2 regions of the Delftia sp. NA_296.1 genome follow, and region 2 is predicted to be linked to the other one. Evidence: riboswitches for the same ligand, from Rfam matches in the RefSeq annotation. Region 2 holds a riboswitch; the other holds the start of a gene.
What was found. A riboswitch is a leader RNA that binds a small molecule or an ion and turns the genes downstream of it on or off. The one in region 2 is predicted to bind cobalamin.
Positions count from the first base shown of each region.

Region 1: it holds a riboswitch for cobalamin, as region 2 does, so the genes downstream of both, ACUTR7_RS20975 (TonB-dependent receptor) here and ACUTR7_RS02340 (TonB-dependent receptor domain-containing protein) in region 2, are expected to answer to the same signal.

Region 1 covers NZ_JBQZGF010000008.1:334,056-337,351, reverse strand. The annotation lists gene ACUTR7_RS20980 (CHAD domain-containing protein) at 15-890, shown strand; cobalamin riboswitch at 945-1,229, shown strand; gene ACUTR7_RS20975 (TonB-dependent receptor) at 1,358-3,296, shown strand, end outside.
Region 2 covers NZ_JBQZGF010000001.1:481,424-484,719, forward strand. The annotation lists gene ACUTR7_RS02325 (sulfite exporter TauE/SafE family protein) at 1-247, shown strand, start outside; gene ACUTR7_RS02330 (helix-turn-helix transcriptional regulator) at 257-448, opposite strand; gene ACUTR7_RS02335 (hypothetical protein) at 474-863, opposite strand; cobalamin riboswitch at 960-1,185, shown strand; gene ACUTR7_RS02340 (TonB-dependent receptor domain-containing protein) at 1,256-3,160, shown strand; gene ACUTR7_RS02345 (ABC transporter substrate-binding protein) at 3,165-3,296, shown strand, end outside.

The sequences.
Region 1 (3,296 bases), on a different contig from region 2:
CTCCTTGCCTGACCATGTCCACCCCTGCGAAGCAGCACCCTGACCGGCCCGATGCGGCCGGCTTTGTGCGTGCGGCGCTGGCTGCTGCCCTGGCCCAGGTGCAGTCGCATCTGGCGGTCTTGGAGGGCGGTGGCAGCGATGCCGAGACCATTCACCAGCTGCGCGTGGCCCTGCGGCGCCTGCGCACCGTGCTGCGTGAGTGCGCGGGGCTGGCGCCCGGCATGCGCGCCGAATGGGATGACCCCCTGGCCCAGGCCTTTGCGCAGTTGGGCACGCTGCGCGATGCCGATACGCTGGCCGATGTGGTGCGCCCGCTGCTGCAGGCCGCCCATGCGCCCCTGTGCGACTGGCAGGCGCCGCAGGCCGTGCAGGCGGATGCAGCCGCTGCCGTGCGCGAGCCGCCGTTCCAGCACGCGCTGGCCGAGATCCAGGCGCTGGCGCAGGCGCCGCAGGCAGAGCCATCGGCCCGCTTTGCCCACCTGTCCGCCGCAGGCACGCGCAAGTACCTGGCACGGCGGCTGGCGCGCCTGCACCGCCAGGTGCTGCGCGACGGCCGGCACTTCGACCGCCTGCCGCTGGCGCAGCAGCACCGCGTGCGCAAGCGGCTCAAGCGCCTGCGCTATCTGGCGGACTTTGCGCGGGAATTCGCGCCCGGAATGTGGCCCGGCAAAAAGGGCCGGCGCTTTGCCGAGGCGCTGGTGCCCGCCCAGGACGCGCTGGGCCTGCACAACGACATGGCCGTGGCGGCCGAGCATTTCCATGCCGAGGCCGCGCGCGACCCGCGCGCCTGGTTCGCGGCCGGCTACCTGCAGGCCCGCCTGGCCACCAGCGCGCGCAGCAGCCGCCGCGCGCTGCGGGCGCTGGCCCGGGTGCCGGGCTTCTGGCTCTAGACAGCATCAGCGATAATCCGCCGCTGGCGCACCGCCGCAGCCCCTGGGCCGTGGCGGTGCGCTGTTGCTGAAGGTGCCCCATGCCGTTCACCGGCCAGGGGTTCAACGGGAAGCAGGTGCGCGATGCCATCGAGGTGGTCGCTCGCAATGCCTGCGCTGCCCCCGCAACGGTCAGCGGAATACAACTCCCCACGCTGGCGCGCTATCCACAGGTCGCGCGCTGCAAGCCACTGTGCCCTTCTCGGGCATGGGAAGGCGGGGATGCCTGCCGCAGCGCGCCCACCCTGCGCGCCGCAGCGTTCCGCAAGCCCGGATACCGGCCTTCTGCATTGCTTTCGGACGCCGCGGGAGTGCGCCTGTCCGGTCCGGCCCCAGCCTGCGCTGCCGTGGCCGGCTCCGGCGTGCGCGCTGTGCGGCGTGGTTCAGACGATAGGCCCCACGGGTGAGTGGGGCAGTTGGGTCAACGCATGCGCTTCGCTTCCTCGGCCGCCGATTCCTCCGGCCTTCTCTCTGTTCTCCCTCTTGTCTCCAGCCTGCGGCCCGCAGCGGCTGCGGCCCTGCTGGCCAGCTGCGCTGCAGCGGCCGGCGCCGCGCAGGAGCCGGCTGGCCGATCCACGGACTCCGCCGACGATGCGCTGGACGCCGTCTTCGTGACCGCCACCGCGCGGCCCGAGGCGCGCAGCCGCATCGCGGGCACCACGCAGACCATCGACCGCGAGGCCATAGAGCGCTCCAGCGCGCGCTCGGTCACCGACCTGCTGGCCGAGAACGCCGTGGGCTTTCTCAGCGAATGGACGGCGGCCCAGACCTCGATGAACCTGCGCGGCGCCTCCACCGACGGCCAGGGGCGCGACTTCCGCAGCCAGGTGCTGGTGCTGGTCAACGGCCGGCGCGCGGGCACGGCCAACCTGTCCAAGCTCAGCCCCTCGGATGTGGAGCGCATCGAAATCGTGCGCGGCCCGTCCTCGGTGATCTACGGCAGCCAGGCCATGGGCGGGGTGGTCAACATCATCATGAAAACCGGGGCGACGGCGCCCGGCACGCGTGCCCAGGTCCAGGCCGGTTCATGGGACCTGTGGCGCACCGATGCGCAGACGGCCGGCGCCAATGACCGCTTCGACTGGTACTTCGGCGTGAGCGCAGGCGGGCGCGGCGACTACGAGTCGGGCGATGGCGGCACGCGCATGGAGAACACGGGCTGGAAGCGGCGCGGCGCCAGCGGCGCCCTGGGCTGGCAGCTGCATGAGCTGCACCGCGTGGAGCTGCAGCTGCGCACGGACGGCATCTACAACGCAGGCTTTCGCGGATCGGGCGCCAACATCTACAGCCGCGACAACCGCAGCAACCGCTCGCTGGACCTGACCTACGAAGGCGCGCTGCCCGGCCAGCGCCTGAGCTGGACGACCCACCTCTACAGCCTGGTCGATACCGATGAGTTCAACTGGGCCTCGCCCGTGATCCGCTCGGGCAACAGCGCCGTGCCCGGCACGGCGCGCGACTACAACCACCGCCAGCTGGACGCCACGGGCCTGCGCTTTCAGCCGCGCCTGCGTGTCAGCCAGACCAATGACCTGCTGATGGGCTTCGACTGGGAGCGCAGCAAGCTGCGCTCCGACCGCCTGCGCGTGGCCATGCCGGGCGGCCCGGCGGGCCAGGTCGCGCCCTACGACAACAACCAGACCGAGCAGGTGCACGCGCTGTACTTCGAGGACGCGCAGACCCTGTTCGACGATCGCCTGACTCTGCGCGCCGGCCTGCGCAAGACCTGGGGCACGACGCGCTTCGACGATACGCCCAACCTGGCGCTGGCCCAGGCCAGCACGCGCGACTACGACAACCACACCTGGTCGGCCGGCGCCACCTGGAAGGCCACGGACCGGCTCACGCTGCGCGCTGCGGCCTCCACGGGGTTCCGCGCGCCCACGGCCACGGAGCTGGCTTCGGACTTCACGGCCGTCGGCGGTGGCCGCACCTTCGGCAATCCCAACCTCAAGCCCGAGACCAGCCGCCAGATCGAGGTCGGCGCCGCGCTGCAGCAGCCCGGCTGGCGCGTGGATGCGGCCCTGTTCCAGAACACCATCAGCGACCGCATCATCACCGTCTCGCGCGGGGCGACGACCAACACCTCGGACTACGCCAACAACGCGGCCGACATCGTGGCGCGCGGCCTGGAAATGCAGGCCGACATGGACCTGGCGCGGGCGCTGAACCTGACGGGCCACCAGCTCAAGGCCTGGGCTGGCGGCTACTACCACTTCAGCATGCGGGACAAGGGATCGCCAGCGTCGGCCAATACCGACAAGGTGCAGCGCATGTACCGCTACGAGGCCTCGGCCGGCGTGCGCTACGGGCGCGGCAGCGGGCGGCTGCAGGGCGACTGGAGCCTGCAGCTGTCCACGCTGCTGC
Region 2 (3,296 bases):
CAGCCCGCTGTCCCTGCCCATGGCCGTGGCGGGCACCGCTGCCTACATGCTGGCATCCCAGGGCGCGGGGCTGGGCCCCTGGCATGTGGGCTATGTGGACCTGCAGGCCTTTGCGCTGCTGACGGCCGGATCGTGGACGGGCATCAGGCTGGCGGCACCGCTGATCGGCCGCATTCCCGATGCCCTGCACGCCAAGGCCTACCTGGCCCTGCTGGGCCTGGTGCTGCTGGTCATGATCGTGGCCTGAGCGCTGCGCTCAACCCTCCTGGAAGATCGTCTCGATCCGGGTCTCGAACACCCGGGCAATGGCGAATGCCAGCGGCAAGCTGGGGTCGTAGCGGCCCGTCTCGATCGCATTCACGGTCTGGCGCGACACGCCCAGCAGGTCCGCCAGCGCGGCTTGGCTCCAGCCGCGCTCGGCGCGCAGTTCACGGATGGTGTTTTTCATGGGAGGGGCACTTTGGCGGAATAGCTCATCGGCTGCGCAGCCAGTGGGCCACCGAAGCCGCCACCCAGAGCGCACCCATCAAGGGCCACACCATGAACATGCTGAGCTTGGGAAAACCTGCCATTTCCAGGAATCCGTAGGTGAAGGTGATGCCGGCCGTGCCCGCCGCCGCAATCGCCAGCTGCTCCAGCATGGACTTGCGCAGGAACTCGTCGGTATCGCGCACCAGGCGCACGATGGCCCGCACGGCCAGCGCAAACGCCAGCATGGGGCTGAGCAGCAGCGCCGTGCGCAGGGCTCCGGCCTGCATGTCGGCGCTGAGCAAAAGCGCCCCCACAAGCAGCGCCATGTAGAGCAGCAGCGCAAATCCCAGTTCCTTCTGGTAGCGGCGGTTGGTGACCGTTGTTTGATTCATGGAAGTCTCTCGCAATGTGTAAAGGATGCTTGACATTGTGCGATGCCACCCGCGGGTATGTCAAGCAAGCTTTACATCGGCACTGAACGCCCCGCCGTACAATCGCCGCCGTTGGTGCCAGCAGCCTGCAGGGCTGCGGTTAAACGGGAAACATGGGGCGGCCAGATAAAGCCGCCCGCATGTACTGCCCCCGCAACAGTGAGTGAAACGCCGCGTGCATGGCACCGGCCCCCGCCAAACCCGTGCCACTGGGCGTACAGCCCGGGAAGGCCTTGGCGAGTGCGTCACCAGTCTGGATACCGGCCAACAGGCGGCCGGCCGCGCATGCAGCGCAGCCGGTCTTTGTGGTTTCCGTGCCGGCGGGGTCGCTGGCGCGCAACTGGCTCGCATCCATGCACACCCTCGCCCTCGCGCGCGCCCCTGGCGCCGCTCTTCGCTCGCCCTCGGCGTTCCCCGTACTGCGCACGTTGTCCGCCCTGGCTGCGGCCTCGCTGCTGGCCTGCCAGGCCCAAGCACAGGCACAACAGGCGCAGCGCGCACAGACCTCCCAGCTCGATACCGTGGTCGTCACCGCCTCGCGCAGCGAGCAGCCCCTGCGCACCGTCACGGCCGACATGACCGTGATCGACGCCGAGACCATTGCCCGCAGCGGCGCCACGGGCGTGGCCGACCTGCTGGTGCAGGTGCCGGGCGTGCAGATCAACCGCAATGGCGGGCCGGGCCAGGTCACCTCGGTCTACCTGCGCGGCACCAGCAACCAGCACACTGCCGTGTTCATCGACGGCGTGCGCTACAGCTCGCAGGAGCTGCAGGGCGGAGCGGTCTGGTCCACCCTGCCGCTGGCGCAGATCGAGCGCATCGAAGTGCTGCGCGGCCCGGCCGCCGCCATCTATGGCTCAGACGCCATGGGCGGCGTGATCCAGATCTTCACCAAGCGGGCGGACGGCCAGACCCGCGCCTATGCCGAGGCCGGCATAGGCAACCAGGGCACCAGCAAGCTGGCCACGGGATTTCAGGGCGGAGCCAACGGCTTCACCTACGGGCTGAACCTGGCGGACGAGCGCAGTGACGGCTTCGACGTCTACCCCGGCAACACCTTCTCGCCCAATCCGGACAAGGATGGCTACAGCAACACCTCGCTGGGCCTGAACGCGGGCTACAAAACGGGCATCCACCAGATCGATGCCAGCCTGCTGCACAGCCGCCTGCGCACCCACTACGACCAGAGCCCGCCGCCTTTCGACGACTACGACGTGGTCAAGAACACCACCGGCAGCCTGCGCTGGCAGGCCGGCTGGAACGCCATGTACAAGAGCGTGGTCCAGATCTCCCATACCGACAGCCAAAGCGACCGCCACACCCAGTCGCCCGAAAGCGCCAAGGGCCGCTCCACCAACTACCTGCTGCAGAACCTGTTCACGCTGGGCCAGCACCGTTTCAACATCGACCTGGAGCGCCGCGAGGACAGGCTGAACACCCAATACGCCTGGACGCAGAACACCGACAGCCGGCGCGTGCAGAACTCCCTGTCGGCCGGCTGGCGCCTGACCGAGGGCCGCCACCAGTTCGACGCCAACCTGCGCCACGACCAGGTGCGCGACCAGCAGAACAAGACCACGGGCGGCCTGGGCTACGGCCTGCAGATCGACGAGCGCTGGCGCTGGGTGGCATCGGCCGGCACGGCCTTCCGCACGCCCACGCTGTACGAACGCTTCACGGGCCAGGCGGCGGCCGACCTCAAGCCCGAAAGCAGCACCAACGTGGAAACGGGCCTGCACTATGCGGCCGGTGCCAACCGCCTCTCGGCCGTGGTCTACCGCAACAAGTTCAAGAACCTCATCACCTACGACTGGAACAGCGCCCTTCCCTGCAACTGCTACCGCAACTGGCAGAGTGTGGAGATCACCGGCCTGACGCTGTCGGGCAGCACGCGCCTGGGCAGCGCCAACCTGGGCGCCTCGCTGGACTTCATGAACCCCGAGAACCTGGAGACCGGCAAGCTGCTGCCCTACCGCTCCAAGCGCATGCTCAAGCTCAACGCCGACACCCAGGCGGCCGGCTGGACGCTGGGCGGCGAAGCGCAGCTGTACAGCGGCCGCTACGCCGACGAGGCGAACACCTTCAAGCTGGGTGGATACGGCGTGGTCAACCTCTACGCCCAGCGCCAGCTGACCAGGCAATGGACGCTGTTGGCCCGCGTCAACAACATCGCCGACCGCGACTACGCCCCCACGCGCGGCTATGCCAACGCAGGCCGCACCGTGTTCGTCAGCGTGCGCTGGACACCTCTGCCCTGACCCCATGCATCTGCTTCTGCACCTGCTTCTGCGCCTGCCCCGCATCCTGCTGCTGACCGCCGCCCTGGCCTGCGTAGGCGGCACGGGCAACGCCTTTGCGCAAAAGGCGGCGGATGCGGGAACGGGCGGGGCAACC